One region of the Bacillus sp. SORGH_AS_0510 genome, then DNA from elsewhere that is predicted to be linked to it. Evidence: a T-box and tRNA genes for the amino acid it is inferred to sense, from the RefSeq annotation. Region 1 holds a T-box; the other regions hold tRNA genes.

Region 1 (10,316 bases):
GTTGTGCCATTGCCATTGATGTGTTGCGTCAGCTGCAAGGAACTGACCACCCTAACGTGGTTTATGGTGTAGGTGCGGTGCAAGAAGAGGTCGGCTTGCGCGGGGCGAAGACAGCTGCTGCTAAAATCCAACCGGATATCGGTTTTGCTGTTGATGTAGGTATTGCAGGGGATACGCCTGGAATTACTGAAAAAGAAGCGATGAGCAAAATGGGCAAAGGCCCGCAAGTTGTCATTTATGATGCTTCATTAGTGGCGCATAAAGGATTGCGTGATTTTGTGACAGATACAGCTGAGGAGCTAAATATTCCGTTCCAATATGAGTCGATTCCTGGTGGAGGAACAGATGCTGGTTCCATTCATTTAACTCATAATGGTGTTCCAGCTTTGGCGATTACGATTGCCACTCGTTACATCCATTCCCATGCAGCGATGCTTCATCGTGATGATTATGAAAATGCGGTTAAGTTAATTGTTGAAGTGATCAAGCGCTTAGACCGTGAAACAGTTGATAAGATTACATTTGAATAAGAAGGTAGAAATCCCCGGCGAGGTTTTAGATTCTCCGGGGATTTTTTCTTAGTGGCGGGGAGAGTTCTGTGGATTCGCCGATAGGAACCCGGAATTCGCCGATAGAAGAGCAAACTCACAATAAAAAGCTGTCAATCCATCAGATTGACAGCTCTAACATAAAAAATTATTACTTTAACCCGCTTTCAAGGGTGGTAAGCATTTCTTTCTTTTCTTCTTCAGAAGAATTCTTCCAAATGATTTCGAATAAAACGCCAAGACCTGGGAGCATTTTTTCCTCTCCGTTTTGAATCGCATCTACAATTGTATCTTCTAATTGATCCTGCGTATTACCAGAAACATTGTGAATAATCGCATTACGCAAATTTAAGTTCATAATCACACACTCCTTTTTATTACATTCATTCTTTTATATCATTTCTACTATTTGGTTTTATTATGTATGGTTATTAGGATATAATGAGAAAATCATACGAGCTTTTAAAAAGGAGAACCCGTTTTGAAACATATTGAATCTGTAAATAATCCTAAGGTAAAACAATGGAAAAAACTTTTAACGAAAAAAGAGCGGGATAAAACCGAATCATTTATCGTGGAAGGATTCCATTTAGTAGAAGAAGCATTAAAACAAGGAGAACAGGTATTAGAAATCATTGTTTCTGAGAAAGTAGGCTTACCGCCGCGGTGGGATGTTAATTCTACTCCAGTCACACTTGTAACAGAGGAAATCTCTGATCTGTTAACAGAAACAGAAGCACCGCAAGGAATTTACGCTGTATGCCGGATGCCAAGTAAGAGAATGGAGGCTCAGACCGAAGAAGGTCAAACGTTCTTGATGATTGACGCAGTCCAGGATCCAGGTAATCTCGGCACAATGATTCGCACAGCCGATGCAGCAGGCATCGACGCGGTCATTGTTGGACGTGGTAGCGTGGATATTTATAACTCCAAGGTGTTAAGAGCTGCCCAGGGAAGTCATTTTCACCTTCCGATTTTACGAGCAGAACTCCACGAATGGGTGGATAAGCTACAAGAAAAGAATATACCTGTTTACGGAACAGCTCTTGAAGGAGCAGCGGTCTACACAGAGATTTCAGGTGGAGAATCCTTCGGCCTAATCGTGGGTAACGAAGGGAGTGGTGTGGGTAAAGATTTGCTATCTGCCACAACAAAGAATCTCTTTATCCCGATCTTCGGAAAAAGCGAATCGTTAAACGTAGCCGTAGCCACAGGCGTTCTTCTTTATTATTTGAAAAAATAGGCGAAATCTAGTTTGACCTTCAACGGAAAATTATTATATAATAATGCAATATTGAATAGTAAAGACGATGACGGAGAAAAGTACCTTATCAGGGACCATTTAGGGAGAAAGTGTCGTGACTGAAAACACTTTTATGGAAAAGGTAAGAGAAGTTCACCTCCTGAGTTGGCATCGGGACCACAAAGAGCGTTTTCGTTTTTTGTGTAAAGATGCACCGGCCTAAGCCGTTATCCGAATGAAGCGAACACATGTGTTTTTTACATACCGTGTTTACAAGGGTGGTACCGCGAATAACAAACCTCGTCCCTTTCCAGGGATGGGGTTTTTTTGTTTGTTTTGGCTGACCACAAACATAATAACTATTTTTAAGGAGGAATAGACATGCAAGAACGTTTAAAGGAATTGCAGGAAGAGGCTATTCAAAAAGTGGAACAGTCCACAAGCTTAAAAGAATTAAATGACATTCGTGTTGCATATTTAGGCAAAAAAGGTCCAATTACAGAAGTGCTACGCGGAATGGGAAAACTCTCAGCAGAAGAGCGACCAGTTATGGGGGCTCTTGCTAATGAAGTACGCGAAGCCATTGCGGTAAAAATCGAAGCAAAACAAAAGGGGCTAGAAGAGGCAGCCGTTCTAGAAAAATTAGCGTCTGAAAGCATTGATGTTACCCTTCCAGGCCGCCCTGTAAAGGTTGGAAACCACCATCCATTAACAAGAATCATTGAAGAAATTGAAGATTTATTCATTGGAATGGGCTACCAAGTAGCAGAAGGTCCAGAAGTAGAGCAAGATTACTATAACTTTGAAGCACTTAATTTACCGAAAGGGCACCCTGCTCGTGATATGCAGGATTCCTTCTACATCACGGAAGAGATTCTTCTTCGTACCCATACATCACCAGTGCAGGCCCGTACAATGGAAAAACATCAAGGGAAAGGCCCAATTAAAATTATCTGCCCTGGTAAAGTATACCGCCGCGATAATGATGACGCGACACACTCCCATCAATTCATGCAAATCGAAGGCCTTGTTGTCGGAGAAAACATCCGCATGAGTGACCTTAAAGGAACATTAGAGGTATTCGCGAAGAAAATGTTCGGTGAAGACCGTGAAATTCGTCTGCGCCCTAGCTTCTTCCCATTCACAGAACCGTCTGTTGAAATGGACATCTCTTGTAAAATTTGCGGTGGCCACGGCTGTAGCGTATGTAAACAAACAGGCTGGATTGAAATTCTTGGAGCAGGAATGGTTCATCCAAATGTCCTTGAGATGGCTGGCTACGATTCTAAGAAATATACTGGATTTGCTTTCGGTATGGGACCAGAACGAATCGCAATGCTGAAATACGGTGTGGATGATATTAGACATTTCTATACCAATGATGTACGTTTCTTAAAACAATTTTCAAAACATGAATAGGAGGTTACGACATGTTCGTTTCATATAAATGGCTTCAGGATTATATTGATTTAACTGGTGTAACAGCAGAAGAGCTAGCTGAAAAAATTACAAAGAGCGGTATTGAAGTTGAAGGAGTAGAAACTCTTAACGAAGGCATTAAAGGAGTGGTGGTTGGTCATGTTCTAGAACGTGAACAGCATCCAAATGCCGATAAATTAAGCAAATGCCTTGTTGATGTGGGACAAGAACAACCGGTACAAATTATCTGTGGTGCACCGAACGTAGCACAGGGACAAAAAGTAGCAGTGGCAACAGTCGGAGCCGTTCTACCAGGTAATTTTAAAATTAAACGCGCGAAGCTTCGCGGCGAAGAATCAAACGGCATGATTTGCTCTCTTACTGAGCTTGGCATGGAAGGAAAAGTTGTTCCAAAAGAATACTCTGAAGGAATCTTTGTTTTTCCAGCGGACGCAGAGGTTGGCGTAGATGCTCTTGAATTGCTTAACCGTGATGATGAAGTACTAGAGCTTAGCTTAACGCCAAACCGTGCAGATTGCTTAAGCATGCTTGGGGTTGCGTATGAAGTGGCAGCGATTCTTGGCAGAGAAGTAAAGCTTCCAGAAACAACCTTAGAGCCAACAAGTGAAAAAGCATCGGATTATGTGAACGTAGTGGTTGAAGCGAAAGAGGATAACCCGCTTTATGTGGCAAAACTCATTAAAAATGTGAAAATCGGTCCATCCCCACTTTGGATGCAAACACGTTTAATGTCTGCGGGAATTCGTCCGCATAACAATGTTGTGGATATTACCAACTACATTTTATTAGAATATGGTCAGCCATTACATGCATTCGATTATGATCGGTTAGGTTCAAAGGAAATTCTTGTTCGCCGTGCAAACGATGGCGAAAAGTTTATCACGCTTGATGATGTAGAACGTACATTAACATCCGATCACCTGGTGATTACGAATGGTACCGAGCCTGTTGCACTTGCCGGTGTCATGGGTGGTGCCAATTCTGAGGTAACTTCAGATACAACAACAGTTTTATTAGAGGCTGCTTATTTTAACGGGGGAACCGTTAGAAAAGCATCAAAGGATCATGGCTTACGAAGCGAAGCGAGCGCTCGCTTTGAGAAGGGTGTAGATCCAAACCGTGTCCGCGCTGCAGGCGAACGTGCTGCTTATTTAATGGCAAAGTATGCTGGCGGAGAAGTGTTAGAAGGAGCATCGGAGGTGGATACACTGACAGTAGAACCAGCAGTGGTATCTGTTACTCTTGAAAAAATCAATCGTGTCCTTGGCACAGAACTCCAAATGAGCGATGTAAGGGATATCTTTGACCGTCTTCAGTTTTCAGTAAGTGTGGAGCAGGATACGATTACCGTTACGGCGCCAACACGCCGTGGTGATATCAAAATTGAAGAAGATTTATTGGAAGAAGTTGCTCGTCTATATGGCTATGATAACATTCCAAAGACATTACCAATCGGTTCTACGACTCCTGGAAAATTATCTGACTACCAAAAGAAACGCCGTGTGGTTCGTCAATATCTTGAAGGAGCAGGACTATATCAAGCTGTAACTTATTCCTTAACTAGTGAGGAAAAAGCTGCACAATTTGCTCTTGAAAAGCGTGATACAATCCGTTTAGCAATGCCAATGAGTGAGGAACGCAGTATCCTTCGTTTAAGCATCATGCCACAGTTGTTAGAAGTGGTAAAATACAATAGCGCTCGTCAGAACGATAGCTTAGCCGTGTATGAAACGGGTGCTGTATTCTTAGCAAATGGCGAAGATACGCTTCCGACTGAGAAAGAGCATGTAGCAGGTGCTGTAACTGGTCTTTGGCACAGCCATTCTTGGCAGGGTGAGAAGAAGGCAGTAGACTTCTTCGTTGTAAAAGGTATTTTAGAAGGCATGTTTGCGAAGCTTGGTCTATCTGAAAAAGTTCAATATGTTCAAGCGCAGGCAGAAGGAATGCACCCTGGACGTACAGCAGAAGTTCTCATAAATGGAGAGAAAATCGGTTTCGTCGGCCAAGTACACCCAAGCGTTCAAAAAGAGCTTGACTTAAAAGATACGTACGTATTTGAGCTATCTTTACAAGCAATCCTTGAAGCAGAAGCACCGGTATTACAATACGATGCCATTCCACGCTTCCCATCTATCACAAGAGACATTGCCCTAGTGGTAAACAGTGAAACGGTGTCAGGCACCTTGAAGGAAATTATTTTAACAGCAGGTGCGCCGTTGTTGAAAGAGGTTCACGTGTTTGATTTATACGAGGGCGACAAAATGGAAGAAGGCAAGAAGTCCATCGCGTTCTCATTAAAATATGCAGATCCAGAACGTACTTTAACCGATGAAGAAGTAACAAAGGTTCACAGCAGCGTTCTAGAAGCATTAGAAGAAAAAGCAGGCGCGGTTTTACGCGGATAATTGGTCATTAAAGAGGGGCCAGCTCGAGGGAATTACTTCGGGCTGGTTTTTTTACTGGGAAAAATTACGGGAAAATTACGATTCGCTGATATATTTTGATATTCGCTGATAAATCGTAAAATTCGCTGATAAATTGCTATATTCGCTGATAACCTGGTGAAAATCGCTGATAAAAAAAGTGTTAGAAAATTTGTAACAAATTTCGATAAATTTCGGCAGGGATTTTAGCTGTGCCATTAGAAATTTATAATAAAAATGAAAGGAGTGATAAATTTGGTTATAAAAGAAAGGAAAATTCCGTTAGTTATGCTTATTTTAGAGGCATTATGCCGCAGGTTGCCGCTGGATTACCCAAAGTACCAGCAAATTTTAGAGGAATTGGGAAGAAGACAGGCCGGCTACAGAGGTGAGGTAAGTCTTGATTATTATTTACGCTTGCTTCCAAATGATAAGTATTGGATTCTCCACGATCTGAACCTTCCAGATGGTGATTACAACTGTCAAATAGATACTCTTCTTTTAACCTCAGAATTTGCCCTTATTATTGAAGTGAAAAATCTAGCTGGTAAATTAATAATTGATACTGACAATGAACAGTTTACACAAATAAATAATGAAAAGGAAAAGGGGTACATTTATCCAATTGCCCAAGCAGAAAGACATCAAGAGTATTTAAGGAAGTTGATGGCTGAGCACAAATTTCCCTCTATACCAATTGATCATTTAGTCGTGATTAGTAATGGTAATGCTTCATATGTGGTCACGGGGAAAAATGCTTATAAAGTCAAACCACGCGTATGTAAGGCTGATGTCTTTAATAATAAAATGCACTTTTTTGAGAATCTATACTCTGAACCTCTTCTTAATACAAAAGAACTCCGAAAACTAAGTCGCCTTCTCATCAAAATGAATACAATCCCAACAAATTATATCTTGGAAAAGTACGGTATCAAAAAGAACAATATTTTAACTGGTATTTTTGGCCCACAATGTAATCATCGTCCCCTTGTTCGAAAAAAACATAAATGGTATTGCCATACCTGCGACGCATACTTCAAAGATGCTCATATAAATGCACTTAAGGACTACTTTCTATTAATCGATTCGAAGATTACGAACAAGCAATTCCGAGAGTTTGCACAAATTAAATCTCATGATACCGCGAAAAGATTACTTCAATCTGCGAATCTAAAGTATTTTGGTGTGAAAAAGGCACGATACTACTCCCCGAAGACTATCCCTTGGTGAGTTTTTTAATTCGCTGATAAACGGTTCAAATCCGCTGATAAATTGCCGGATTCGCTGATAAACGGTTCAGATTCGCTGATAACACACAAAAATTCGCTGATAAACTATTGTGTAGAGAGCGTAGTTGTTTAAATTTAATATATTTTAAATAAAAAAGCCCCAAATTGAAGTGAGGATGCCCCAAAACTTGGAGCATCCTCTCAATTATTTAAATTTCTCATAGATTTCATCATATTTCCCCGCCAATTCCACATCCAGATCCGTCAATCCGCCGGCATTCCACGATGTGAGCCGCAAAGTGACTAATTTATAGTCGATCGCGATGAATGGGTGATGGTTGACTTCTTCGGATAGCGCCGCAATTTCATTCACGAACGCGACACCTTTCAAGAATTCCTGAAAACGATATTTTTTCACGATGAACTTTCCGTCGAGTTTCCAACCGGATAATTCGCCAACCTTTTGATCAATCTCTGTTAAACTAAGTCGATTTGCCATGATACGAAATCCCCTCCTTGAATAAATGTATTCGCCAACCCTATTAATTCTTCCTTTTATTTACTAGAGCCAAGGCTTTATCCGTGTTAGCGAAGTGCAGCTTTACAAAGGCTGGGAGAATGTCCCGCCCTTTACTAGCAATTAACTTGGCGGCGGCCACATCTACCTGTGCGCCAGCCCCCTTAGGAATCTTAAAGCCTGCTGCTTCACTCAGTTTGTCTATATATTGGACGAAGGCGTAACGCGCGAGAATACTTGCGGCTGCAACAGCTAAGTGAATCCCTTCTGCTTTCGTGCTAAAATATACATTTTCTCTCGCAACGGCTTTTTGGCTCTTGATATGTTGAAAATAAGTACTTGGCTGTACAAATTGGTCAATGAGCACCGCTTCTGGTTGTTCGGGTGCAATCTTTTCCAATACATTCAAAATGGCCTGATTATGTAGAAGTGCCTTCATCTTCCCTTGAGACATGCCTGACTGCTGCAGCTTATTATATTTGTCGTTTTTCAATGTCATTAAACTAAACGGTACTACATCCTTAATAACCTTAGCAATCGCTATAATCTTCTCATCATTCAAGTCCTTTGAATCTCGTACACCTAATTCTTTTAAAAGAGGGATATGTTCTTTTTTTACATAAGCAGCAACGACTGTGATCGGACCAAAAAAGTCACCCGTTCCCACTTCATCCGAACCAATAACGGACATGCCGCTGATGCCGGGCGGTACATCTCCCTTAGCAGAAGAAGCAACCTTTTTAGTGGGCGCACCCCCTAATGAATCAACACTACCCCATCTCCCAGCTTCCTTTTCACTATCATTTCCCTGAAATAACACCTTGCCGGAATTGTAAGCTGTGATGACACAACCAGGGGTCTTGGCCGAAAACACGCTTCCAGGTGGATTTTTTTCTAAAAGCTGCTTTGAATAATACTTCTTCATTTCTGTAATCTCATTTATTCCTACCTTAATTACCACATTTCCCAATAGTAAAACACCACATTTCTACTTATTATTATCTAGTAAATCATGAGCCTTTGCCTACTTTTTAATTAGTTTGACTTTTCCAGTTCTAATAGTTCATGTTATGATATAGAGTAGGATTCTTTGAATGGAGGCTTTTGCGTTGTCAAACACACAAAAACACAGAACAACCGTAGATATTTACGGTCAGCAATACGTTATTATGGGTACGGAAAGCCCAAGTCATATTAGGCTAGTAGCATCGTTAGTTGACGATAAAATGCGGGAAATCAGTTCCAAGAATCCATCTCTGGACGTTAGTAAGCTTGCCGTTTTAACAGCCGTAAATGCAGTCAATGATTATATCAAAATTAAAGACCAGTTGGATCGGTTGCAAACAGAACTACTAAAGGAAAAGGACTAATTTAATATGTTGGATTTAGCCATTATTATTCTCTTAATTATTGGATTTTTTGTCGGCCTTAAAAGAGGCTTCATACTGCAGCTTGTTCATTTAACCAGTTTTATTATTGCATATGTCGTAGCAACAATATACTACGAAGAGTTGGCACCGAAGCTCACTCTCTGGATTCCTTATCCAAATCTAGGTGAGGGAACAACCTTAAAACTCTTAACAGATAGCACCAATATGGAGACCGCATTTTACCGTGCCATCTCCTTTGTTATTATCTTTTTTGCGGTAAAAATTCTTTTGCAGATTATCGGTTCCATGCTAGATTTCATTGCACATCTGCCTATTCTTCGCCAGTTAAATGTGTGGGCAGGAGGAATCTTTGGTTTCTTGGAAGTCTATCTAATTATCTTTATTTTATTATATATTGCTGCGTTGATTCCAATAGAATTTTTACAAAATCCATTGGATAACTCATTTATGGCAAAAGCAATTGTGAACCACACCCCTATCCTTTCACAGCAAATAAAGAGCTTGTGGATTGAATATACAGCTGCTTGAACTTCTCTGTAGCAGAGAAGTTTTTCTATTCTGCCATAAAGTAGGATAAAATGAAAATGCTAAATAAGAGGCGGGTGAACGAAAATGGAAGTAAACAAAAAAGATTTAATTCGTTTATTAGAAATGATTGCTATTTATATGGAACTCAAAGGGGAGAATCCGTTTAAGATATCGGCTTTCCGGAAGGCTGCTAATGCACTTGAAACCGATGAACGTACCCTAACTGAAATTGAGGACTTTACAGCCATTTCGGGAATTGGAAAAGGAACTGCGTCTGTCATCGAGGAGTACATAAAAGAAGGCTCTTCTTCTGTGCTAACTGAGCTTAAGGCGGAGGTTCCAACCGGATTGATTCCGTTATTGCAGCTCCCAGGTCTTGGCGGCAAGAAAATTGCTAAGTTATATAAGGAATTAGGGGTCGTAGATGTTTCCAGTCTAAAAGAAGCATGTGAAACTGGTAAAGTGCAGGCACTGGCTGGATTCGGGAAAAAGACCGAAGAAAAAATCTTAAGTGCCATCGAGAACGTAGGTACAAGACCAGAACGTCTGCCGCTTGCCTATATGCTTCCAATTGCGGAACAGATCGAGGAAAATCTTGCTGAAACTCCTGAAATAGATCGTTTTTCAAGGGCCGGCAGCTTAAGAAGAATGAGAGAAACGATCAAAGATTTAGACTTCATTATAGCAACTACACAACCAGAAAGTGTCCGTCAGTCACTTTTAGACTGGCCGAATATTAAAGAAGTGGTAGGTGCTGGGGATACGAAGGTTTCCATCGTCTTTGCCTTGGATTATGATGTGTCCGTCGATTTTCGCTTGGTGAAGCCTGAGGAATTTATTACTACGCTGCACCATTTTACTGGCTCAAAGGACCACAATGTCCGAATGAGACAGCTTGCTAAGGAACGCGGTGAAAAGATCAGTGAGTACGGTGTAGAGAATGTAGAGACAGGTGAAATTCTTACATTCACATCTGAAGAGGAATTTTTCAAACATT
Region 2 (10,316 bases), 180 kb from region 1:
CTAGCGAGATAAAAGGTGCCCGTACCGCAAACCGACACAGGTAGGCGAGGAGAGAATCCTAAGGTGAGCGAGAGAACTCTCGTTAAGGAACTCGGCAAAATGACCCCGTAACTTCGGGAGAAGGGGTGCTTTTTGAGGTGAATAGCCTCGAAGAGCCGCAGTGAATAGGCCCAGGCGACTGTTTAGCAAAAACACAGGTCTCTGCGAAGCCGCAAGGCGAAGTATAGGGGCTGACGCCTGCCCGGTGCTGGAAGGTTAAGAGGAGGGGTTAGCGCAAGCGAAGCTCTGAATCGAAGCCCCAGTAAACGGCGGCCGTAACTATAACGGTCCTAAGGTAGCGAAATTCCTTGTCGGGTAAGTTCCGACCCGCACGAAAGGCGTAACGATCTGGGCACTGTCTCAACGAGAGACTCGGTGAAATTATAGTACCTGTGAAGATGCAGGTTACCCGCGACAGGACGGAAAGACCCCGTGGAGCTTTACTGTAGCCTGATATTGAATTTTGGTACAGCTTGTACAGGATAGGTAGGAGCCGTAGAAGCCGGAGCGCTAGCTTCGGTGGAGGCGTCGGTGGGATACTACCCTGGCTGTATTGAAATTCTAACCCGCACCCCTTATCGGGGTGGGAGACAGTGTCAGGTGGGCAGTTTGACTGGGGCGGTCGCCTCCTAAAGAGTAACGGAGGCGCCCAAAGGTTCCCTCAGAATGGTTGGAAATCATTCGTAGAGTGTAAAGGCACAAGGGAGCTTGACTGCGAGACCTACAAGTCGAGCAGGGACGAAAGTCGGGCTTAGTGATCCGGTGGTTCCGCATGGAAGGGCCATCGCTCAACGGATAAAAGCTACCCCGGGGATAACAGGCTTATCTCCCCCAAGAGTCCACATCGACGGGGAGGTTTGGCACCTCGATGTCGGCTCATCGCATCCTGGGGCTGTAGTCGGTCCCAAGGGTTGGGCTGTTCGCCCATTAAAGCGGTACGCGAGCTGGGTTCAGAACGTCGTGAGACAGTTCGGTCCCTATCCGTCGTGGGCGCAGGAAATTTGAGAGGAGCTGTCCTTAGTACGAGAGGACCGGGATGGACGCACCGCTGGTGTACCAGTTGTCTTGCCAAAGGCATCGCTGGGTAGCTATGTGCAGACGGGATAAGTGCTGAAAGCATCTAAGCATGAAGCCCCCCTCAAGATGAGATTTCCCATAGCGTCAAGCTAGTAAGAACCCTGAAAGATGATCAGGTTGATAGGTCAGAGGTGGAAGCGTGGTAACATGTGGAGCTGACTGATACTAATCGTTCGAGGACTTAACCAAGTTTTTAGCGAACTCACATGTTTATTGAACTTTCTTCTACATTATCTAGTTTTGAGGGAATGAAATTTTTTTGAAATTCCTCTTGCAAAATATCAAAAAGACATTATAATAAAATAGTGTCGCATTAATAGTCTGGTAATTATGGCGAGAAGGTCACACCCGTTCCCATACCGAACACGGAAGTTAAGCTTCTCAGCGCCGATGGTAGTTGGGACGAAAGTCCCTGTGAGAGTAGGACATTGCCAGGCTGTTATACGGAGGATTAGCTCAGCTGGGAGAGCATCTGCCTTACAAGCAGAGGGTCGGCGGTTCGATCCCGTCATCCTCCACCATATATTTTTTCTCAAACTAATTGCCGGTGTAGCTCAATTGGTAGAGCAACTGACTTGTAATCAGTAGGTTGGGGGTTCAAGTCCTCTCGCCGGCACCATGCTTCTTACTTCTTGGTTAACATCAGCGGAAGCATGCGAGAAATCCTGAAGGGATTTTCAGCAAAAAAACAATTTGCTTTTTTAGTACACTTTAGTTATATGAGCCATTAGCTCAGTTGGTAGAGCATCTGACTTTTAATCAGAGGGTCGAAGGTTCGAGTCCTTCATGGCTCACCATTTTAAATGAATATGCGGGTGTGGCGGAATTGGCAGACGCACCAGACTTAGGATCTGGCGCCGCAAGGCGTGGGGGTTCGACTCCCTTCACCCGCACCATTTAAACTTAATATGCGGAAGTAGTTCAGTGGTAGAACACCACCTTGCCAAGGTGGGGGTCGCGGGTTCGAATCCCGTCTTCCGCTCTCTTAATTGCCGGGGTGGCGGAACTGGCAGACGCACAGGACTTAAAATCCTGCGGTAGGTGACTACCGTACCGGTTCGATTCCGGTCCTCGGCACCATTTTTAAAATATTGCGCCCGTAGCTCAATTGGATAGAGCGTCTGACTACGGATCAGAAGGTTATGGGTTCGACTCCTTTCGGGCGCGCCATTATTACGGGAAGTAGCTCAGCTTGGTAGAGCACTTGGTTTGGGACCAAGGGGTCGCAGGTTCGAATCCTGTCTTCCCGACCATTTTTAATAAATTATGGGGCCTTAGCTCAGCTGGGAGAGCGCCTGCTTTGCACGCAGGAGGTCAGCGGTTCGATCCCGCTAGGCTCCACCATAATTTTAATAACTATTTGGCGGTGTAGCTCAGCTGGCTAGAGCGTACGGTTCATACCCGTAAGGTCGGGGGTTCGATCCCCTCCGCCGCTACCAAATATTTAATGAACTTGGACCTTTAGCTCAGCTGGTTAGAGCAACGAGCAAGGCTCCAATGAAAATGCAACGAGTTGTCACCATCGAGCTGCTACTTGAGTATGCTTTCTGAGATGGGACAGACGGTTTTAATATTATGGTAATAGAACTTCAACTTGGACCTTTAGCTCAGCTGGTTAGAGCAGACGGCTCATAACCGTCCGGTCGTAGGTTCGAGTCCTACAAGGTCCACCATTATCTTTTATATAATATGGAGGAATACCCAAGTCCGGCTGAAGGGATCGGTCTTGAAAACCGACAGGCGGGTTAAACCGCGCGGGGGTTCGAATCCCTCTTCCTCCGCCATATTATTTCAGAATTAAATAGTTTTTACCGTCGCGGGGTGGAGCAGTCTGGTAGCTCGTCGGGCTCATAACCCGAAGGTCGCAGGTTCAAATCCTGTCCCCGCAATATGGTCCGGTAGTTCAGTTGGTTAGAATGCCTGCCTGTCACGCAGGAGGTCGCGGGTTCGAGTCCCGTCCGGACCGCCATATGTTGGCTCAGTAGCTCAGTCGGTAGAGCAAAGGACTGAAAATCCTTGTGTCGGCGGTTCGATTCCGTCCTGAGCCACCATTTTAATTAAATATAGTTTTTATTGTGGCGATTGTGGCGAAGTGGTTAACGCACCTGATTGTGGTTCAGGCATTCGTGGGTTCGATTCCCATCAGTCGCCCCATTTATTTTGCGGGTGTAGTTTACTGGTAAAACCTCAGCCTTCCAAGCTGATGTAGTGGGTTCGATTCCCATCACCCGCTCCAAAATGTGGGCCTATAGCTCAGCTGGTTAGAGCGCACGCCTGATAAGCGTGAGGTCGATGGTTCGAGTCCATTTAGGCCCACCATATATTATTCCGCAGTAGCTCAGTGGTAGAGCTATCGGCTGTTAACCGATCGGTCGTAGGTTCGAGTCCTACCTGCGGAGCCATTATAGAGAAGTACCCAAGTGGCTCAAGGGGCTCCCCTGCTAAGGGAGTAGGTCGGGTAACCGGCGCGAGGGTTCGAATCCCTTCTTCTCTGCCATAGATTTTGGCCCCTTGGTCAAGCGGTTAAGACACCGCCCTTTCACGGCGGTAACACGGGTTCGAATCCCGTAGGGGTCATAAAAAAAACTGATGATAAAGTATCATCAGTTTTTTTTGTTCCTTTTTAAAGGAAGATTGGAAATGATTATTGTTTAAGTACACTCAGTTATATTTATTCCTGAGTAATTTAGGTAACGTAGAGGTGCTCTACGTTACCGAGCAGAACAAAAAAAATCTAGTTGGGTAACGTGGAGGTGCTCTACGTGACCGAGCAGAACAAAAAAAATCTAGTTGGTTAACGTAGCCTGCTTCTACGTTACCCATTGCAGCGTGAAAACCCTATTCAAGTCACGTAGACCACTTCTATATGACCCAAATTGTTATCCAGGTCCTGTTTGGGTAACATAGACGACATGTCCGTTACCCAATGCTGCATTCTCGACTTAATAGGGTAACGTAGATGCCCTACATGTGACGAGTCTAGCAAAAAGTTCACCACTCCATTTACCGTGACTATTTCCTCATACACTAGCCAAAAAGACCCTGTACTCAATTTTAAGAACAATTCACAAAACAATACATAAAATTATTATCTTAAAATAACAAATCCGCAAATCTCCATCCCGAATAAATATTGATAACGCTTACAAAACTCTGCATTTCTTGAAATTTCACTCCTTTAATGTGATATAAATCAAATAATTTTTTTATTGTATTTTAAATAAAAAATTCAAAAAAACTTTAAAGATTCCTGTCGAATAACGATGGATTATTTGTCGTTTTGTGTTGAATATTGATGATAATTGAAACTTTCTAGAACATTAAATCAGTAATTGTCAGAAAAGATAAAAAAGTTTTTGGAGGCATATCATCTATTTGGAATTATAATTGGTCTTTGAAATACATATTTTCAATGGGGATGAGGTTAGCCATGACAGTGAACACGTTATTTCCTACTGATTACCAGCTGCACTTATTTCATGAAGGAAACTTCTTTCAAAGTCATCAGCTTTTTGGCGCTCATATCTTCAGGAATTCCAACCACGTTTTTACACGATTTTGTGTATGGGCACCTAATGCCCATCAAATAAGACTTGTAGGTGATTTTAACAACTGGAATGGTGAAGGGTATGAATTAGAAAGAGTGAACAACGAAGGCGTTTGGATTCTAATTTTGAATCAAGACTTAACAGGAAGTATTTATAAGTATGAAATTTTCTCACAAACTGGTGAGACACTCCTTAAGTCAGATCCATTCGCGTTTTATTCTGAAATAAGACCAATGACTGCTTCTGTTGTTTATTCACTAGATAACTATAAGTGGCAAGATAGTCATTGGATGAACCAAAGAGGTAAAAAGAACTTCCTATCCGAACCTGCCATCATTTATGAAGTTCATTTGGGTTCGTGGAAGAAGAAAGCCAAAGAAGACTTCTTAACCTATAAAGAATTGGCTACAGAACTTATACCGTATGTAATTGAACATGGATTTACACATATAGAGCTGTTGCCACTTGTTGAGCATCCGCTCGACGCATCGTGGGGTTACCAGGGTACAGGTTATTTTTCTGTTACTTCAAGGTATGGAAACACAGATGATTTTCGTTATTTTGTAGATCAATGTCACCAAAACGGTATAGGTGTCATTCTGGATTGGGTTCCAGGGCACTTTTGCAAGGATGCACACGGACTCTACCGCTTTGATGGTACACATATTTATTCCTATACGCATGAAAGGGACAGAGAAAACCCTGTATGGGGGACAGCAAACTTTGACCTTGGAAAAGGTGAAGTACAAAGCTTCCTTATCTCAAATGCTCGTTTTTGGATGGATGCATTCCATATCGACGGATTCCGAATGGATGCGGTGGCAAATATCATTTACTGGCCAAATATATCCAACGAGAAGTGCGAAAATCCATATGGAATAAATTTCTTGAAAAAATTAAATCAGGAAATCCACGAATATGATCCACATTTTTTGATGATTGGAGAAGATTCAACTGATTTCCCACAAGTTACGACTCCTGTTCATTATGGAGGTCTTGGCTTTGACTATAAATGGAATATGGGCTGGATGAACGACATGCTTGAATATATGGAAACCCCTCCGTTTGCACGGCAGCAGGTCCATTCAAAAGTTACTTTTTCACTTTTATATGCATTTTCAGAAAACTTTATGCTCCCCTTTTCGCATGATGAGGTTGTCCATGGAAAGAAGTCCCTTTTAGATAAGATGCCAGGCGAATATTGGGAAAAATTTGCTCAATTAAGGCTATTACTTGGCTATATGTTTGCACATCCTGGGAAAAAGCTTCTTTTCATGGGATTTGAATTGGGACAGTTCGCGGAGTGGAAGGATAAAGAGCAGCTTGATTGGCACTTAATGGACTATGAGATGCATCGTTACTTAAATGACTATGTCAAGTATTTAACAAAGCTATATAAGCGTTCTAAAGCCTTATATGAGATAGACCATTTACAGGATGGTTTTCAATGGATTGATGTAAATAACAGCCACCAATCGATTTTCTCTTTTATCAGAAGAGGGAAGAAGGAAGAGGAACATTTAATCATTATTTGTAACTTTACAGGAGTTAGTTACCCAATTTATAAAATCGGAGTTCCTCAACTCGGGGAGTATCGAGAAATTTTTACTAGTGACCAAACAGAATACGGTGGAAATGGAGTAGTTAATAAAAAGACGATTGTTGCATTAGATGAGCCATTCCATGGTCAAGCGTATTCTATTGACATCAAAATTCCCGCTTATGGTTTTCAAATAATTAGACCGGTTAAAAAACGAAAGGAGAGGAAAGGAAATGGCAAAGAAAAAGTGCGTAGCCATGCTATTAGCAGGAGGGAAAGGAAGTAGACTTAATTCCCTTACAAAGGATTTAGCAAAGCCAGCTGTACCGTTTGGGGGTAAATATCGAATTATCGATTTTACACTTAGCAATTGTGCCAATTCTGGGATAGATACAGTCGGAGTACTTACACAATATCAGCCATTATTGCTTAATTCTTATATTGGAATTGGCAGTGCTTGGGACCTTGATCGTAAGGATGGTGGTGTAACGGTTTTACCGCCATATAGCGAGTCTTCAGAAGTCAAGTGGTATACAGGTACAGCAAGTGCTATTTATCAGAATTTAAATTATTTGAAGCAATATCAGCCTGAGTATGTATTAATCCTCTCTGGAGACCACATTTACAAAATGAATTACGAAGGTATGCTTGATTATCATATTCAAAAAAGAGCAGACGTAACCATTTCCTTAATTGAGGTACCATGGGTGGAAGCAAGCCGATTCGGCATAATGAATACAAATGAGGATATGAGAATCGTAGAGTTTGAGGAAAAGCCTGCGAATCCAAAAAATAATTTAGCCTCCATGGGCATTTATATTTTCAGTTGGAATGTACTAAAGGAATTTTTAGAAATGGATGACCGAAAAGCAGGTTCAAGTCATGACTTTGGTAAAGATGTAATTCCAATGCTCTTAGAGGAAAATAAAAAATTGTTTGCCTATCCATTTAAAGGCTATTGGAAGGATGTCGGTACTGTACAAAGCCTTTGGGAAGCAAACATGGACCTGTTAGGTGAAGACTGTGAGTTAGATTTGTTTGATCATGACTGGAGAATTTATTCCGTAAATCCGAACCAACCTCCGCAATATATCTCTCCGAATGCAATTGTAAAAGAATCATTGATAAACGAGGGATGTACCATTGATGGAGAAATTGATAAATCAGTATTATTTCAAGGTGTGACCGTAGGGAATGGATCGATTATTAAAGAGTCCGTCATTATGCCGGATGCTACCATTGGTGAAAATTGCCTAATTGAAAAGGCAATTGTACCGTGTGATGTTCAAGTACCAGATGGAACAGTCATCCGCTCTTATGATGATGAGATTGTTTTAGTAACTCAAGAAATGTTAAGCGGACTATATCCTGCTTTTTAAATCACATTTGAGGGCTAGAAAGGCCCCAAATACAAGAGTTTTTCATTTTATATACTGGAGGGGTTCGGAGTGAAAAGAAAGCTTTTAGGCGTCATTGATGCCACTACTTACCATGAGGATTTAGAAGATTTATTAACTCACCGTTCACTGGCTGCGTTGCCTTTCGCGGGTAGATACCGCATTATTGATTTTGTTTTATCGAATATGGTGAATTCAGGGATTCGAAGTGTGGCTATTTTTCCAAAGATGCAGTACCGTTCACTCATGGATCACCTTGGGTCAGGGAAGAACTGGGATTTAAATCGTAAGAGGGATGGACTTTTCTTTTTCCCGTCACCAATCGTTGATAACGATGGAAATAAGATCGGTTCCTTTGAGCACTTTGCTGCTAATTTAGACTTTTTTTATCGATCTACACAGGAATATGCGATCATCTCCAACTGTCATACCGTCTTTAACATGACTTTTCATTCTGTCCTTAATTGGCATAGAGAAAATGGATGTGACATCACAGAAATTCATCATAAAGACGGCCGGCCAATGGAGATGTATTTAATTAAGACCTCTTTACTAATCAAACTCATTGAAACAAGAAACGAAACAGGTTATACATGCATGAAGGATGTGGTAAATGATCTGCACAACGATTACACCATTTGCCGCTATAATTATGAAGGCTATGCCGTAATGATTGATTCTATTGAAAACTACTTTGCAACGAGTATGAACTTGTTGAAGCCTGAAGTTTGGAAAAACCTCTTTATTAAAGAGCAGCCCATTATAACCAAAGTAAAGGATGAACCTCCTACTAAATATGTAAAAGGCTCTGAAGTGAAAAATGCAATGATTGCAAATGGCTGTTTTATCAGCGGAAGTGTTGAAAATAGCATAGTTTCTCGGGGAGTAAAGATCGGAAAAGGGGCAGTGATCAAAAACTGCATCATTATGCAAAAATGCCAAATTGAAGATAATTGCTATCTAGATTCTGTGATTCTGGATAAGGACGTAAAAGTGGAAGCAGGGACCCGGTTAATTGGTACAGCACGTGCCCCATATGTAATTAGAAAAGGGACGAAACAAGGAGCGTTGATGAACTCGTGAAAGTATTATTTGCCGTTTCAGAATGTGGACCATTTGCGAAATCAGGAGGACTTGCAGATGTTGCCGGTTCACTTCCAAAAGAACTGAAAAATTTAGGAACAGACGTAAGGGTAATCTTGCCTAAGTATGGAACCATTTCTGATGAATATAAAAAGGAAATGAAAAAAATAAAGGAATTTACTGTTCCAGTTGGTTGGAGAAATCAATTTTGTGGCATCGAGGAGCTTACACATCAAGGTGTAACCTTTTATTTTATCGACAATGAATACTACTTTAAGCGGGAAAATCTATACGGTTATTATGATGACGGAGAGAGGTTTGCCTATTTTAATCGAGCGGTACTTGAGACAATTGCTCAGTTAAACTTTTATCCAGATGTGATGCATTGTCACGATTGGCATACAGCAATGATTCCTTTTCTCTTACGAACAGAATATTACAAGAGAAAGGGATATGGTCAAATAAAGACCATGTTTACAATTCATAATCTGCAGTTTCAGGGGATTTTTCCTAAAGAAGTTCTTGGAGATTTGTTTGGGCTTGACTACCAAGTCTTCCGCCCTAATACCTTAGAGTTTTTTGGAAATGTTAATTTTATGAAGGGGGCACTGGTGTCGGCAGATAAAATCACCACTGTGAGCCCGACCTATAAAGAGGAAATTCAAACTCCTGTGTTTGGTGAAAAATTAGATGGTTTACTAAGAGAGAGAAACGAAGATTTGCTTGGAATAATTAATGGAATTGATGAAGACTTTTACAATCCAGCAAAAGATGAATTGATTTATCAAACCTATTCAGCGAATGACCATCATAAGAAATCAATTAATAAAAGAGAAATTCAAAAAAGGTTTGATTTGCCGCAAAGCCCAAAAACACCTTTACTTGTAATGATCTCAAGGCTAACGAAGCAAAAGGGACTTGACCTACTGAAATGTGTGCTGCGTGACTTATTACAGGAGGATATTCAGATTATCATTCTTGGTACAGGCGATTATGAGTACGAAGAACACTTAAGACACGCAGGACGAATGTATCCTGAAAAGTTAAAGGTTCATACTGGTTTTAATGAGGAATTAGCCCATAAGCTTTATGCAGCGGCTGATTTGTTTTTAATGCCATCCCTGTTCGAACCCTGCGGACTTGGTCAAATAATTGCCATGAAATATGGAGCAATCCCTATTGTCCGTGAAACGGGCGGTTTAAATGATACAGTGAAAGCTTGGAATGAATTTACTAATAAAGGAAACGGATTCTCATTTAAAAACTTCAATGCTCATGACATGCTGTATACTATCCAGCGAGCTATCAGCTTTTACCATGATCATGAAGGTTGGGACTCCATTGTTAAGCAGGCAATGGGAATGGATTATAGTTGGGCACAGTCCGCATTCCGTTACAACCAACTCTATGCAGAGCTCATCTCAAGGAGTGAAACACATGTTTTCTAGTACAACGGAATTTAAGGAGACCTTTTTAAAAAGGCTTGAGATGCTATGTGGAAAGAGTTTCACAGAAAGTTCTAATCGAGATCATTATCAAACTCTTGGGAGCATGATACGTGAATTTGTTAGTAATGACTGGATTGCGACAAATGAGCGCTACCATACTGCAAAGGGCAAGCAGGTATACTAT
Region 3 (10,316 bases), 2.4 Mb from region 1:
AGACCAACCATGAATTTTTCTGTGCCCTCTATCGATGGGATGACGTCTTTCTGCTCCTCTTTACCAATAATGGTATGGCGATAAAGATCAGCACAAAATACGAAAAAATGACCGTTTTTTTCAACGTATTCCTGATTACCCGCTAATTCGGCCAACCTTTTCTTTTTTTCTCGATCCTTCACTCCTATGATAGAGTATGCTTGAATATAACTCGAAGTCGAAGCTGCTTGAGCACTTAGTACAATAGTTTTAATTTGTTCCTCTGTTAAAGGCGTATCCTCAAATTGCCTGATTGAACGGTGATTGAGAATCGTTGTAATCATATCATTCATAGTATTTTCCCTTCCTTTTTGCAAAAAGAGGCCCAAAAATTTCCGGGCCTCCAAACATTTTATTTCAGGTCTCGATAATCTTGCTGACGAAGTGCTTCATAAATAAGTATAGCGGCAGTATTAGAAAGATTTAATGAACGAATATTATTGGTCATCGGAATTCTCAAGCTTACCTCTTTATTATTTTCAATAACGTCTTTTGGTAAACCCGTTGTTTCTCTACCAAAGATAAAATAGTACTCCTTTTCAGGGTTACTGTAATCAAAGCTGCTATGAGACTTTTGCCCAAATTCCGTTAAATAAAAGAATTCACCGCCAGCACTTTTTTCGTAAAATTCATCTAATGAGTCATAATACGTAATATTTACATTTTCCCAATAATCCAGACCTGCCCTTTTTAACATCTTATCATCCGTGGAAAAGCCTAACGGACGAATTAAATGTAAATGGGTACCAGTCCCCGCACAGGTCCTAGCAATGTTCCCAGTATTAGAAGGAATTTGTGGTTGAAATAGTACGACATGTATTGCCAAAAAAACTCACCCCAGGTTGAAAAAACTATAAGAGCAATTATACCACTCTCATTTCTTCCTTTAAAGAAAACTACTGCAAGAAACCCTATGGATGTATGCAAAGAATGTTCATTTATGAATCGACAATGCTAAAGAACCTATATTTTATATTTGGTGTGTAAGCAGAAGAATCCTCGTATGCCCAATATCGCATACGACTATTATAGGTATGAGCATTCACTAAGGGCATACCATTGGCATCCTTTCCTGTAACAATAGTATTATGATTGTATCGCCCATCTCCTTCAAAGTCATAGCAAATTACGTCTCCCAATAGCAATTGATCAGGACTGCTTACTTCTCTTGCTCTTAGGCCAGCCTTTGAATTCCCTAAATATAGCCTTAAGGAATTCGCTACAGCCCAGCTATAGCTCCAATTACTATTCTGTAGCCACCAACCGTTCCCCCGATTAGGATACCCTCTCATTGGAGCTCCACCTGTATGAAGGCACTGTGAAATGAAGTTTGTACAATCAACTTCAAATTTTTTATAAGCGGGATTATAGCTATTCCACCAGCGCTCGGCATATTGCACAGCTTTTAAGCGATTGTATTGATAACTTACCCTTTCTTCCTTCTCTTCCATGTGTGTTTCCATTGAATCATGAAGAGAGTGAACATCTTCTTTTGGTATTCTTTCTTCATCCATGACTAAAGCACCTTTGTAGAATTTAGCCAGTCGGTCTTCTATTTCTTCTTCCATATAAAGTATTCCTTTTTGCTTTATTAAATATTGATAGTGGGCAAGGTACTTTACCGTTTGGAATTCTTCATCTGTAAACTCCTCCATAATTTTACCTGTGGCTTTTACCTTTACAATTTCTGCAGACCTTTTAGCTAATGTTTCCTGTTTTTTCTCCGCTTTCGGAAAAAATACCCGGTGACTTCTTTTATCAGTAACAAATTGATTAACTCTTTTTTCAAACAGATCTTGGAGCAATTCAATCATCCGTGCTTCCCCCCTTTCATTCATACATATGAACGAAAGTTGGATTTCATTAAGAAAAGAGCGAAACCATTAAGGTTCCGCTCTCCATTACTTAAAGAAATTTAATGCTTTGTCGATTTCTTTTAGAACATCACGATCTGTTTCTCTGTCTTTTGCCTGTAAAAGGGCGGTGTATGCCGTCTCTCCACCTATTTTTCCGAGTGCCCATGCTGCTGTACCTCTTGTCACAGGACTTGCTTCATTTTCTATAACCTCGATTAAGTCAGGTACGGCTGTATCATCTTTAAAATGAGCCAGCGCAATAACCGCATTTCGCTGGATTGGCTTTTTTCCTCGCCATGAGCCCGAAACAGAACCAAACTGCTTTTTAAACTCCCTATTGCTTAACTTTAAGATCGGCTTTAGCAAAGGCTTGGCCACCTCTGGATTGGCCTCCATTTCTTCGTGAAAATGAAAGTTTAACCCTTTATTTACTGGACAAGCAGTTTGGCAGGAATCACAGCCATAAATGCGGTTTCCAATCTTGTCCCTAAATTCATCCGGAATAAGCTCTTTGGTTTGTGTTAAAAAGGAGATACAGTGTTGTGCATTAATTTGTCCTCCTTGGACTAATGCACCTGTTGGACATGCCTCTAAACATTTTGTACAAGTGCCGCAAAGGTCTTCTATTGGTTCATCGGGTTCAAAGGGGATACTTGTAATCATTTCACCTAAATAAACATATGACCCATATTCTGGTGTAATAATAGAACAGTTCTTCCCACTCCAGCCAATTCCTGCCCGTTCTGCAACGGCCCGATCAGAAAGTTCTCCCGTATCTACCATTGATTTTAACCTTGCTTCTGGAACTTTTGTCAAAATAAATTCTTCAAGCTTCTTTAGCCTGTCTCGTAGAATATGATGGTAATCAAGGCCCCAAGATGCCCTGCTGAAAAAGCCTCTTCGTTCACCTTTTCTGCCTTCAACACGCTCGTTCATCTTGGATGGATAGGCAAGAGCAATGGCTATAATGGAACGCGGCTCCTCCATTAATAGAGATGGGGTCACCCGTTTATCTATGTCTGGCTCTTCAAAACCCGATTGAAACCCAAGTTCTTTTTGTCTAATTAATCGATTTTTCAATTCACCGAACACATCTGCAGTTGTAAAACCGATCTTATCAATCCCAATTTCCTTACTATAGGCAACAAGTTCTTTCTTTAGTTGTTTGACGTCCATAGTTTAATTCCTCCTTTCCCTAAAGTTGTTTATATTAATTGTTTTAATTTTTGGTTGCACATCTATATATGATAAACTAATTTAAATGAATTTTGGAGGTGGAATGGTTGGAAATTCAACTCTCACAAGAAATAATAGAACGAATACCTGACTTTAAACTGGGTGTAATTGAATATAATAACATAATTGTCAGTGATTCACCCCAAATGCTAAGGGGGAGACTCCAGCTATTCCAGGAGTCTATTTATTTTGATTTAGAAAATAAACCTGTGACAGAGTTGCCTGGATTACAGGAATGGCGCTCTATTTTTAAACAGAATGATAAGGATCCTAACCGGTATCGTCCATCTGTAGAAGCCTTATATAGGAGAATACAGAAACAGAACTACCTCTCGTCCGTACAAAGTGCCATTGATATTAATAATTTTTTCTCCCTACAATATCAAGTGCCTATTGGAATCTATGACCAGAAATGTTTGAATGGCCCCGTTACTATTCGCTTTGGGGGTGTTGGTGAGGAGTATATGGGCTTAAATGGACGTTTAAATTCCTTACATAACCTTATTGTCTCATCTGATGAAGAAGGTGCTTTCGGAAGTCCTTTTGTAGACTCAGATCGTACACCAGTGACTTTTGATACTAAAGAAGCCCTACAACTGATCTATTTAAGACCTTCTACTGACATTCAAAATGCAGAAAGGCTAACTGAGTCGCTCATGAACATGTTTACACAAGTACATGGTGGAGAAGCATCCTATCATATCCTTAAATGATGCCATACAGGCATAATTATATATATATAGGCTGTGTTAAAGAATGTGTTAAAGGACATAGTTGACTTTTATACCCTGTTGATTGGAGCGGAAGGCACGAAGAAGCCTGTGGGAGTGCGGGTCAGGGGAGACCCCGCAGGCGCAAGCGCCGAGGAGGCTCGCCGAAACGCCCACGAACCGCTCGTGCCTGGAGTGCAAATCAACAGACAAGTTTACAAAGCCTATATATAAAGAAAAAACGCAATGCATCGTTCTCTAGGTAACGATACACTGCGTTAGTTAATATGTATGGAGCGGGTGATGAGAATCGAACTCACGACATCAGCTTGGAAGGCTGAGGTTTTACCATTAAACTACACCCGCATAATTTTTTGACAACTTTTTGAACGATTTGACCCTTACAATGTTACACACTTTTTTATTAATCGTCAAGTGGTTTTTGCGAATTATGTCGAATGGCCCCTAAAAAACTTCGGATGTTTTCAGGTAACAACATAGAATGGTGACCAATATCGCTTACTCTTACCTCTACTGGTAACATTGGCTGCTTCTACGTTACCGTCTCGCTTTCATTTACCTATTTGGGACACGTAGATCCCTTCTACGTTACCGTACTCGCTTATTTTTACCTATCTCGGGTACGTACACATTTAATTAAATTCCTTTTACACAAAAAACACTTCCTATAATCAAATAGGAAGTGTTTTGCATTGATACCGGTGGTCGGGGTCGAACCGACACTCCAGAGGAACACGATTTTGAGTCGTGCGCGTCTGCCAATTCCGCCACACCGGCATATTAAAATATTTTGTAAATCAGTGCCGAGGACCGGAATCGAACCGGTACGGTAGTCACCTACCGCAGGATTTTAAGTCCTGTGCGTCTGCCAGTTCCGCCACCCCGGCGTATATAAAAAGTAGATTATGCACTGTATAAATTTTTATGGAGGCGGCAACCGGATTCGAACCGGTGGTAAAGGTTTTGCAGACCTCTGCCTTACCACTTGGCTATGCCGCCGTAAATTATGGAGCGGAAGACGGGATTCGAACCCGCGACCCCCACCTTGGCAAGGTGGTGTTCTACCACTGAACTACTTCCGCAAAATGGCTGGGCTAGCTGGATTTGAACCAACGCATGTCGCAGTCAAAGTGCGATGCCTTACCGCTTGGCTATAGCCCAATGCTCAATTAATTAAAAAATATTATGGGGCGACTGATGGGAATCGAACCCACGAATGCCTGAACCACAATCAGGTGCGTTAACCACTTCGCCACAATCGCCACAATATTATTGGCAGGGGTAGTAGGAATCGAACCCACACCAAAGGTTTTGGAGACCTTCGTTCTACCTTTAAACTATACCCCTATATATGGTGGAGGGGGACGGATTCGAACCGCCGAACCCGGAGGGAGCGGATTTACAGTCCGCCGCGTTTAGCCACTTCGCTACCCCTCCACATATAAAATGTTTCATAAAAATTAATGGTGGCTCAGGACGGAATCGAACCGCCGACACAAGGATTTTCAGTCCTTTGCTCTACCGACTGAGCTACTGAGCCAACATATGGCGGTCTGGACGGGACTCGAACCCGCGACCTCCTGCGTGACAGGCAGGCATTCTAACCAACTGAACTACCAGACCATATTGCGGGGACAGGATTTGAACCTGCGACCTTCGGGTTATGAGCCCGACGAGCTACCAGACTGCTCCACCCCGCGACGGTAAAAAATATTACTAATGTTAATGCCCATAGTTTGTATGGACTGTATCAATCTCAGTTAGTATATTCAAGTAGTAACTCGATTGATACAACTCGCAGATTATTCACGGATGCAACGCTCGTTGCTCCACCCCGCGACAATAATATTGATGGTGGAGGATGACGGGATCGAACCGCCGACCCTCTGCTTGTAAGGCAGATGCTCTCCCAGCTGAGCTAATCCTCCATAATGGTGACCCCTACGGGATTCGAACCCGTGTTACCGCCGTGAAAGGGCGGTGTCTTAACCGCTTGACCAAGGGGCCATATCGCAATAAATTTAATGGCGGAGAGCAAGGGATTTGAACCCTTGAGACAGGGTTACCCGCCTACACGATTTCCAATCGTGCTCCTTCGGCCACTCGGACAGCTCTCCAAAAGAAATGGCTCCGCAGGTAGGACTCGAACCTACGACCGATCGGTTAACAGCCGATAGCTCTACCACTGAGCTACTGCGGAATATTTTAAAACAGCCTGGCAACGTCCTACTCTCACAGGGACTTTCGTCCCAACTACCATCGGCGCTGAGAAGCTTAACTTCCGTGTTCGGTATGGGAACGGGTGTGACCTTCTCGCCATAATTACCAGACCATTTATTCGACACTATTTTATTATAATGTCTTTTTCATATTTTGCAAGAGAATTTTTTAAAAAAATTCATTCCCTCAAAACTAGATAATGAAGAAGAAAATTCAATAAACATGTGAGTTCGCTAAAAACTTGGTTAAGTCCTCGAACGATTAGTATCAGTCAGCTCCACATGTTACCATGCTTCCACCTCTGACCTATCAACCTGATCATCTTTCAGGGTTCTTACTAGCTTGACGCTATGGGAAATCTCATCTTGAGGGGGGCTTCATGCTTAGATGCTTTCAGCACTTATCCCGTCCGCACATAGCTACCCAGCGATGCCTTTGGCAAGACAACTGGTACACCAGCGGTGCGTCCATCCCGGTCCTCTCGTACTAAGGACAGCTCCTCTCAAATTTCCTACGCCCACGACGGATAGGGACCGAACTGTCTCACGACGTTCTGAACCCAGCTCGCGTACCGCTTTAATGGGCGAACAGCCCAACCCTTGGGACCGACTACAGCCCCAGGATGCGATGAGCCGACATCGAGGTGCCAAACCTCCCCGTCGATGTGGACTCTTGGGGGAGATAAGCCTGTTATCCCCGGGGTAGCTTTTATCCGTTGAGCGATGGCCCTTCCATGCGGAACCACCGGATCACTAAGCCCGACTTTCGTCCCTGCTCGACTTGTAGGTCTCGCAGTCAAGCTCCCTTGTGCCTTTACACTCTACGAATGATTTCCAACCATTCTGAGGGAACCTTTGGGCGCCTCCGTTACTCTTTAGGAGGCGACCGCCCCAGTCAAACTGCCCACCTGACACTGTCTCCCACCCCGATAAGGGGTGCGGGTTAGAATTTCAATACAGCCAGGGTAGTATCCCACCGACGCCTCCACCGAAGCTAGCGCTCCGGCTTCTACGGCTCCTACCTATCCTGTACAAGCTGTACCAAAATTCAATATCAGGCTACAGTAAAGCTCCACGGGGTCTTTCCGTCCTGTCGCGGGTAACCTGCATCTTCACAGGTACTATAATTTCACCGAGTCTCTCGTTGAGACAGTGCCCAGATCGTTACGCCTTTCGTGCGGGTCGGAACTTACCCGACAAGGAATTTCGCTACCTTAGGACCGTTATAGTTACGGCCGCCGTTTACTGGGGCTTCGATTCAGAGCTTCGCTTGCGCTAACCCCTCCTCTTAACCTTCCAGCACCGGGCAGGCGTCAGCCCCTATACTTCGCCTTGCGGCTTCGCAGAGACCTGTGTTTTTGCTAAACAGTCGCCTGGGCCTATTCACTGCGGCTCTTCGAGGCTATTCACCTCAAAAAGCACCCCTTCTCCCGAAGTTACGGGGTCATTTTGCCGAGTTCCTTAACGAGAGTTCTCTCGCTCACCTTAGGATTCTCTCCTCGCCTACCTGTGTCGGTTTGCGGTACGGGCACCTTTTATCTCGCTAGAGGCTTTTCTTGGCAGTGTGGAATCAGGAACTTCGGTACTAAATTTCCCTCGCTATCACAGCTCAGCCTTTACGGAAAGCGGATTTTCCTACTTTCCAGCCTAACTGCTTAGACGCGCATATCCAACAGCGCGCTTACCCTATCCTCCTGCGTCCCCCCATCACTCAAACGATAAAGAGGTGGTACAGGAATATCAACCTGTTGTCCATCGCCTACGCCTTTCGGCCTCGGCTTAGGTCCCGACTAACCCTGAGCGGACGAGCCTTCCTCAGGAAACCTTAGGCATACGGTGGATGAGATTCTCACTCATCTTTCGCTACTCATACCGGCATTCTCACTTCTAAGCGCTCCACCAGTCCTTACGGTCTAGCTTCAACGCCCTTAGAACGCTCTCCTACCACTGACATCTACGATGTCAATCCACAGCTTCGGTGTTACGTTTAGCCCCGGTACATTTTCGGCGCAGAGTCACTCGACCAGTGAGCTATTACGCACTCTTTAAATGGTGGCTGCTTCTAAGCCAACATCCTGGTTGTCTAAGCAACTCCACATCCTTTTCCACTTAACGTAAACTTTGGGACCTTAGCTGGTGGTCTGGGCTGTTTCCCTTTTGACTACGGATCTTATCACTCGCAGTCTGACTCCCACGGATAAGTCTTTGGCATTCGGAGTTTGTCTGAATTCGGTAACCCGATGAGGGCCCCTAGTCCAAACAGTGCTCTACCTCCAAGACTCTAACAACGTGAGGCTAGCCCTAAAGCTATTTCGGAGAGAACCAGCTATCTCCAAGTTCGATTGGAATTTCTCCGCTACCCACACCTCATCCCCGCACTTTTCAACGTGCGTGGGTTCGGGCCTCCATCCAGTGTTACCTGGACTTCACCCTGGACATGGGTAGATCACCTGGTTTCGGGTCTACGACCACATACTCATTCGCCCTATTCAGACTCGCTTTCGCTGCGGCTCCGTCTCTTCAACTTAACCTTGCATGGGATCGTAACTCGCCGGTTCATTCTACAAAAGGCACGCTATCACCCATTAACGGGCTCTAACTACTTGTAGGCACACGGTTTCAGGAACTATTTCACTCCCCTTCCGGGGTGCTTTTCACCTTTCCCTCACGGTACTGGTTCACTATCGGTCACTAGGGAGTATTTAGCCTTGGGAGATGGTCCTCCCTGCTTCCGACCGGATTTCACGTGTCCGGCCGTACTCAGGATCCACTCAGGAGGGAACGAAGTTTCGACTACAGGGTTTTCACCTTCTCTGACGGGCCTTTCCAGGCCGCTTCATCTACCCCGTTCCTTTGTAACTCCATGTAGAGTGTCCTACAACCCCAAGAGGCAAGCCTCTTGGTTTGGGCTATGTCCCGTTTCGCTCGCCGCTACTCAGGGAATCGCGTTTGCTTTCTCTTCCTCCGGGTACTTAGATGTTTCAGTTCCCCGGGTATGCCTTCAATACCCTATGTATTCAGGTAAAGATACTGTTCCATTACGAACAGTGGGTTTCCCCATTCGGAAATCTCTGGATCAAAGCTTACTTACAGCTCCCCAAAGCATATCGGTGTTAGTCCCGTCCTTCATCGGCTCCTAGTGCCAAGGCATTCACCGTGCGCCCTTTCTAACTTAACCTAAAAGGTTTATTACTCTATATATAATAGAGAGAAAACTAAAATGGCGATTACTCGATGTCTCTTGACTTTCTTCTTTACGATTATCTAGTTTTCAAAGAACGAGGCTACTGATTTCAATCACAACGTGATTAAACTTCAGAGCTTTACATCATGCTGCCTTGCGACGAGCTGAAGAGTTACCTCTTCGAATATGCTATAGCGCAGGAGCAAAGCAATTATTAAGAACGTTTAAATCTAGTTGTAAAAGACCAACTAGGCAGAGAGAAATTGCACTCTCAAAACTAAACAAACAGAAAACAATCAAACAAACATGTTTTGTCTGGCTCATAGGTCCAGCTTATATCCTTAGAAAGGAGGTGATCCAGCCGCACCTTCCGATACGGCTACCTTGTTACGACTTCACCCCAATCATCTGTCCCACCTTAGGCGGCTGGCTCCTTACGGTTACCCCACCGACTTCGGGTGTTACAAACTCTCGTGGTGTGACGGGCGGTGTGTACAAGGCCCGGGAACGTATTCACCGCGGCATGCTGATCCGCGATTACTAGCGATTCCGGCTTCATGTAGGCGAGTTGCAGCCTACAATCCGAACTGAGAATGGTTTTATGGGATTGGCTAAACCTCGCGGTCTTGCAGCCCTTTGTACCATCCATTGTAGCACGTGTGTAGCCCAGGTCATAAGGGGCATGATGATTTGACGTCATCCCCACCTTCCTCCGGTTTGTCACCGGCAGTCACCTTAGAGTGCCCAACTGAATGCTGGCAACTAAGATCAAGGGTTGCGCTCGTTGCGGGACTTAACCCAACATCTCACGACACGAGCTGACGACAACCATGCACCACCTGTCACTCTGTCCCCCGAAGGGGAAAGTCCTATCTCTAGGAGTGTCAGAGGATGTCAAGACCTGGTAAGGTTCTTCGCGTTGCTTCGAATTAAACCACATGCTCCACCGCTTGTGCGGGCCCCCGTCAATTCCTTTGAGTTTCAGCCTTGCGGCCGTACTCCCCAGGCGGAGTGCTTAATGCGTTAGCTGCAGCACTAAGGGGCGGAAACC

Evidence for each region. The T-box of region 1 lies ahead of pheS (phenylalanine--tRNA ligase subunit alpha). A T-box ahead of a tRNA ligase gene usually reads a tRNA of that ligase, here a tRNA-Phe.
Region 2: it encodes a tRNA-Phe, which carries the amino acid that the T-box ahead of pheS (phenylalanine--tRNA ligase subunit alpha) is inferred to sense. The anticodon was not compared.
Region 3: it encodes a tRNA-Phe, which carries the amino acid that the T-box ahead of pheS (phenylalanine--tRNA ligase subunit alpha) is inferred to sense. The anticodon was not compared.

What each region holds. Positions count from the first base shown of each region.
Region 1 covers NZ_JAUTAU010000001.1:1,663,238-1,673,553, forward strand. The annotation lists gene QE429_RS08420 (M42 family metallopeptidase) at 1-530, shown strand, start outside; gene sspI (small acid-soluble spore protein SspI) at 700-906, opposite strand; gene QE429_RS08430 (TrmH family RNA methyltransferase) at 1,030-1,791, shown strand; T-box leader at 1,850-2,102, shown strand; gene pheS (phenylalanine--tRNA ligase subunit alpha) at 2,173-3,210, shown strand; gene pheT (phenylalanine--tRNA ligase subunit beta) at 3,222-5,636, shown strand; gene QE429_RS08445 (nuclease-related domain-containing protein) at 5,910-6,884, shown strand; gene QE429_RS08450 (4a-hydroxytetrahydrobiopterin dehydratase) at 7,089-7,382, opposite strand; gene rnhC (ribonuclease HIII) at 7,426-8,370, opposite strand; gene zapA (cell division protein ZapA) at 8,510-8,770, shown strand; gene QE429_RS08465 (CvpA family protein) at 8,777-9,319, shown strand; gene polX (DNA polymerase/3'-5' exonuclease PolX) at 9,404-10,316, shown strand, end outside.
Region 2 covers NZ_JAUTAU010000001.1:1,486,146-1,496,461, forward strand. The annotation lists rRNA gene QE429_RS07480 (23S ribosomal RNA) at 1-1,305, shown strand, start outside; rRNA gene rrf (5S ribosomal RNA) at 1,437-1,553, shown strand; tRNA gene QE429_RS07490 (tRNA-Val) at 1,562-1,637, shown strand; tRNA gene QE429_RS07495 (tRNA-Thr) at 1,660-1,735, shown strand; tRNA gene QE429_RS07500 (tRNA-Lys) at 1,838-1,913, shown strand; tRNA gene QE429_RS07505 (tRNA-Leu) at 1,928-2,012, shown strand; tRNA gene QE429_RS07510 (tRNA-Gly) at 2,027-2,098, shown strand; tRNA gene QE429_RS07515 (tRNA-Leu) at 2,108-2,196, shown strand; tRNA gene QE429_RS07520 (tRNA-Arg) at 2,210-2,286, shown strand; tRNA gene QE429_RS07525 (tRNA-Pro) at 2,293-2,369, shown strand; tRNA gene QE429_RS07530 (tRNA-Ala) at 2,385-2,460, shown strand; tRNA gene QE429_RS07535 (tRNA-Met) at 2,479-2,555, shown strand; tRNA gene QE429_RS07540 (tRNA-Ile) at 2,713-2,789, shown strand; tRNA gene QE429_RS07545 (tRNA-Ser) at 2,808-2,900, shown strand; tRNA gene QE429_RS07550 (tRNA-Met) at 2,932-3,005, shown strand; tRNA gene QE429_RS07555 (tRNA-Asp) at 3,009-3,085, shown strand; tRNA gene QE429_RS07560 (tRNA-Phe) at 3,092-3,167, shown strand; tRNA gene QE429_RS07565 (tRNA-His) at 3,195-3,270, shown strand; tRNA gene QE429_RS07570 (tRNA-Gly) at 3,279-3,352, shown strand; tRNA gene QE429_RS07575 (tRNA-Ile) at 3,359-3,435, shown strand; tRNA gene QE429_RS07580 (tRNA-Asn) at 3,444-3,518, shown strand; tRNA gene QE429_RS07585 (tRNA-Ser) at 3,523-3,613, shown strand; tRNA gene QE429_RS07590 (tRNA-Glu) at 3,622-3,693, shown strand; gene glgB (1,4-alpha-glucan branching protein GlgB) at 4,547-6,490, shown strand; gene QE429_RS07600 (glucose-1-phosphate adenylyltransferase) at 6,438-7,583, shown strand; gene QE429_RS07605 (GlgC family sugar phosphate nucleotidyltransferase) at 7,653-8,684, shown strand; gene glgA (glycogen synthase GlgA) at 8,681-10,132, shown strand; gene QE429_RS07615 (glycogen/starch/alpha-glucan phosphorylase) at 10,122-10,316, shown strand, end outside.
Region 3 covers NZ_JAUTAU010000001.1:4,065,966-4,076,281, forward strand. The annotation lists gene nfsA (oxygen-insensitive NADPH nitroreductase) at 1-332, opposite strand, end outside; gene trmL (tRNA (uridine(34)/cytosine(34)/5-carboxymethylaminomethyluridine(34)-2'-O)-methyltransferase TrmL) at 392-865, opposite strand; gene QE429_RS20710 (amidase domain-containing protein) at 978-1,853, opposite strand; gene queG (tRNA epoxyqueuosine(34) reductase QueG) at 1,941-3,071, opposite strand; gene QE429_RS20720 (B3/B4 domain-containing protein) at 3,179-3,844, shown strand; tRNA gene QE429_RS20725 (tRNA-Gly) at 4,134-4,207, opposite strand; tRNA gene QE429_RS20730 (tRNA-Leu) at 4,559-4,639, opposite strand; tRNA gene QE429_RS20735 (tRNA-Leu) at 4,664-4,749, opposite strand; tRNA gene QE429_RS20740 (tRNA-Cys) at 4,788-4,861, opposite strand; tRNA gene QE429_RS20745 (tRNA-Gly) at 4,870-4,944, opposite strand; tRNA gene QE429_RS20750 (tRNA-Gln) at 4,949-5,023, opposite strand; tRNA gene QE429_RS20755 (tRNA-His) at 5,049-5,124, opposite strand; tRNA gene QE429_RS20760 (tRNA-Trp) at 5,136-5,209, opposite strand; tRNA gene QE429_RS20765 (tRNA-Tyr) at 5,215-5,299, opposite strand; tRNA gene QE429_RS20770 (tRNA-Phe) at 5,327-5,402, opposite strand; tRNA gene QE429_RS20775 (tRNA-Asp) at 5,409-5,485, opposite strand; tRNA gene QE429_RS20780 (tRNA-Met) at 5,489-5,562, opposite strand; tRNA gene QE429_RS20785 (tRNA-Val) at 5,715-5,790, opposite strand; tRNA gene QE429_RS20790 (tRNA-Glu) at 5,795-5,869, opposite strand; tRNA gene QE429_RS20795 (tRNA-Ser) at 5,888-5,979, opposite strand; tRNA gene QE429_RS20800 (tRNA-Asn) at 5,988-6,062, opposite strand; rRNA gene rrf (5S ribosomal RNA) at 6,076-6,192, opposite strand; rRNA gene QE429_RS20810 (23S ribosomal RNA) at 6,324-9,259, opposite strand; rRNA gene QE429_RS20815 (16S ribosomal RNA) at 9,611-10,316, opposite strand, start outside.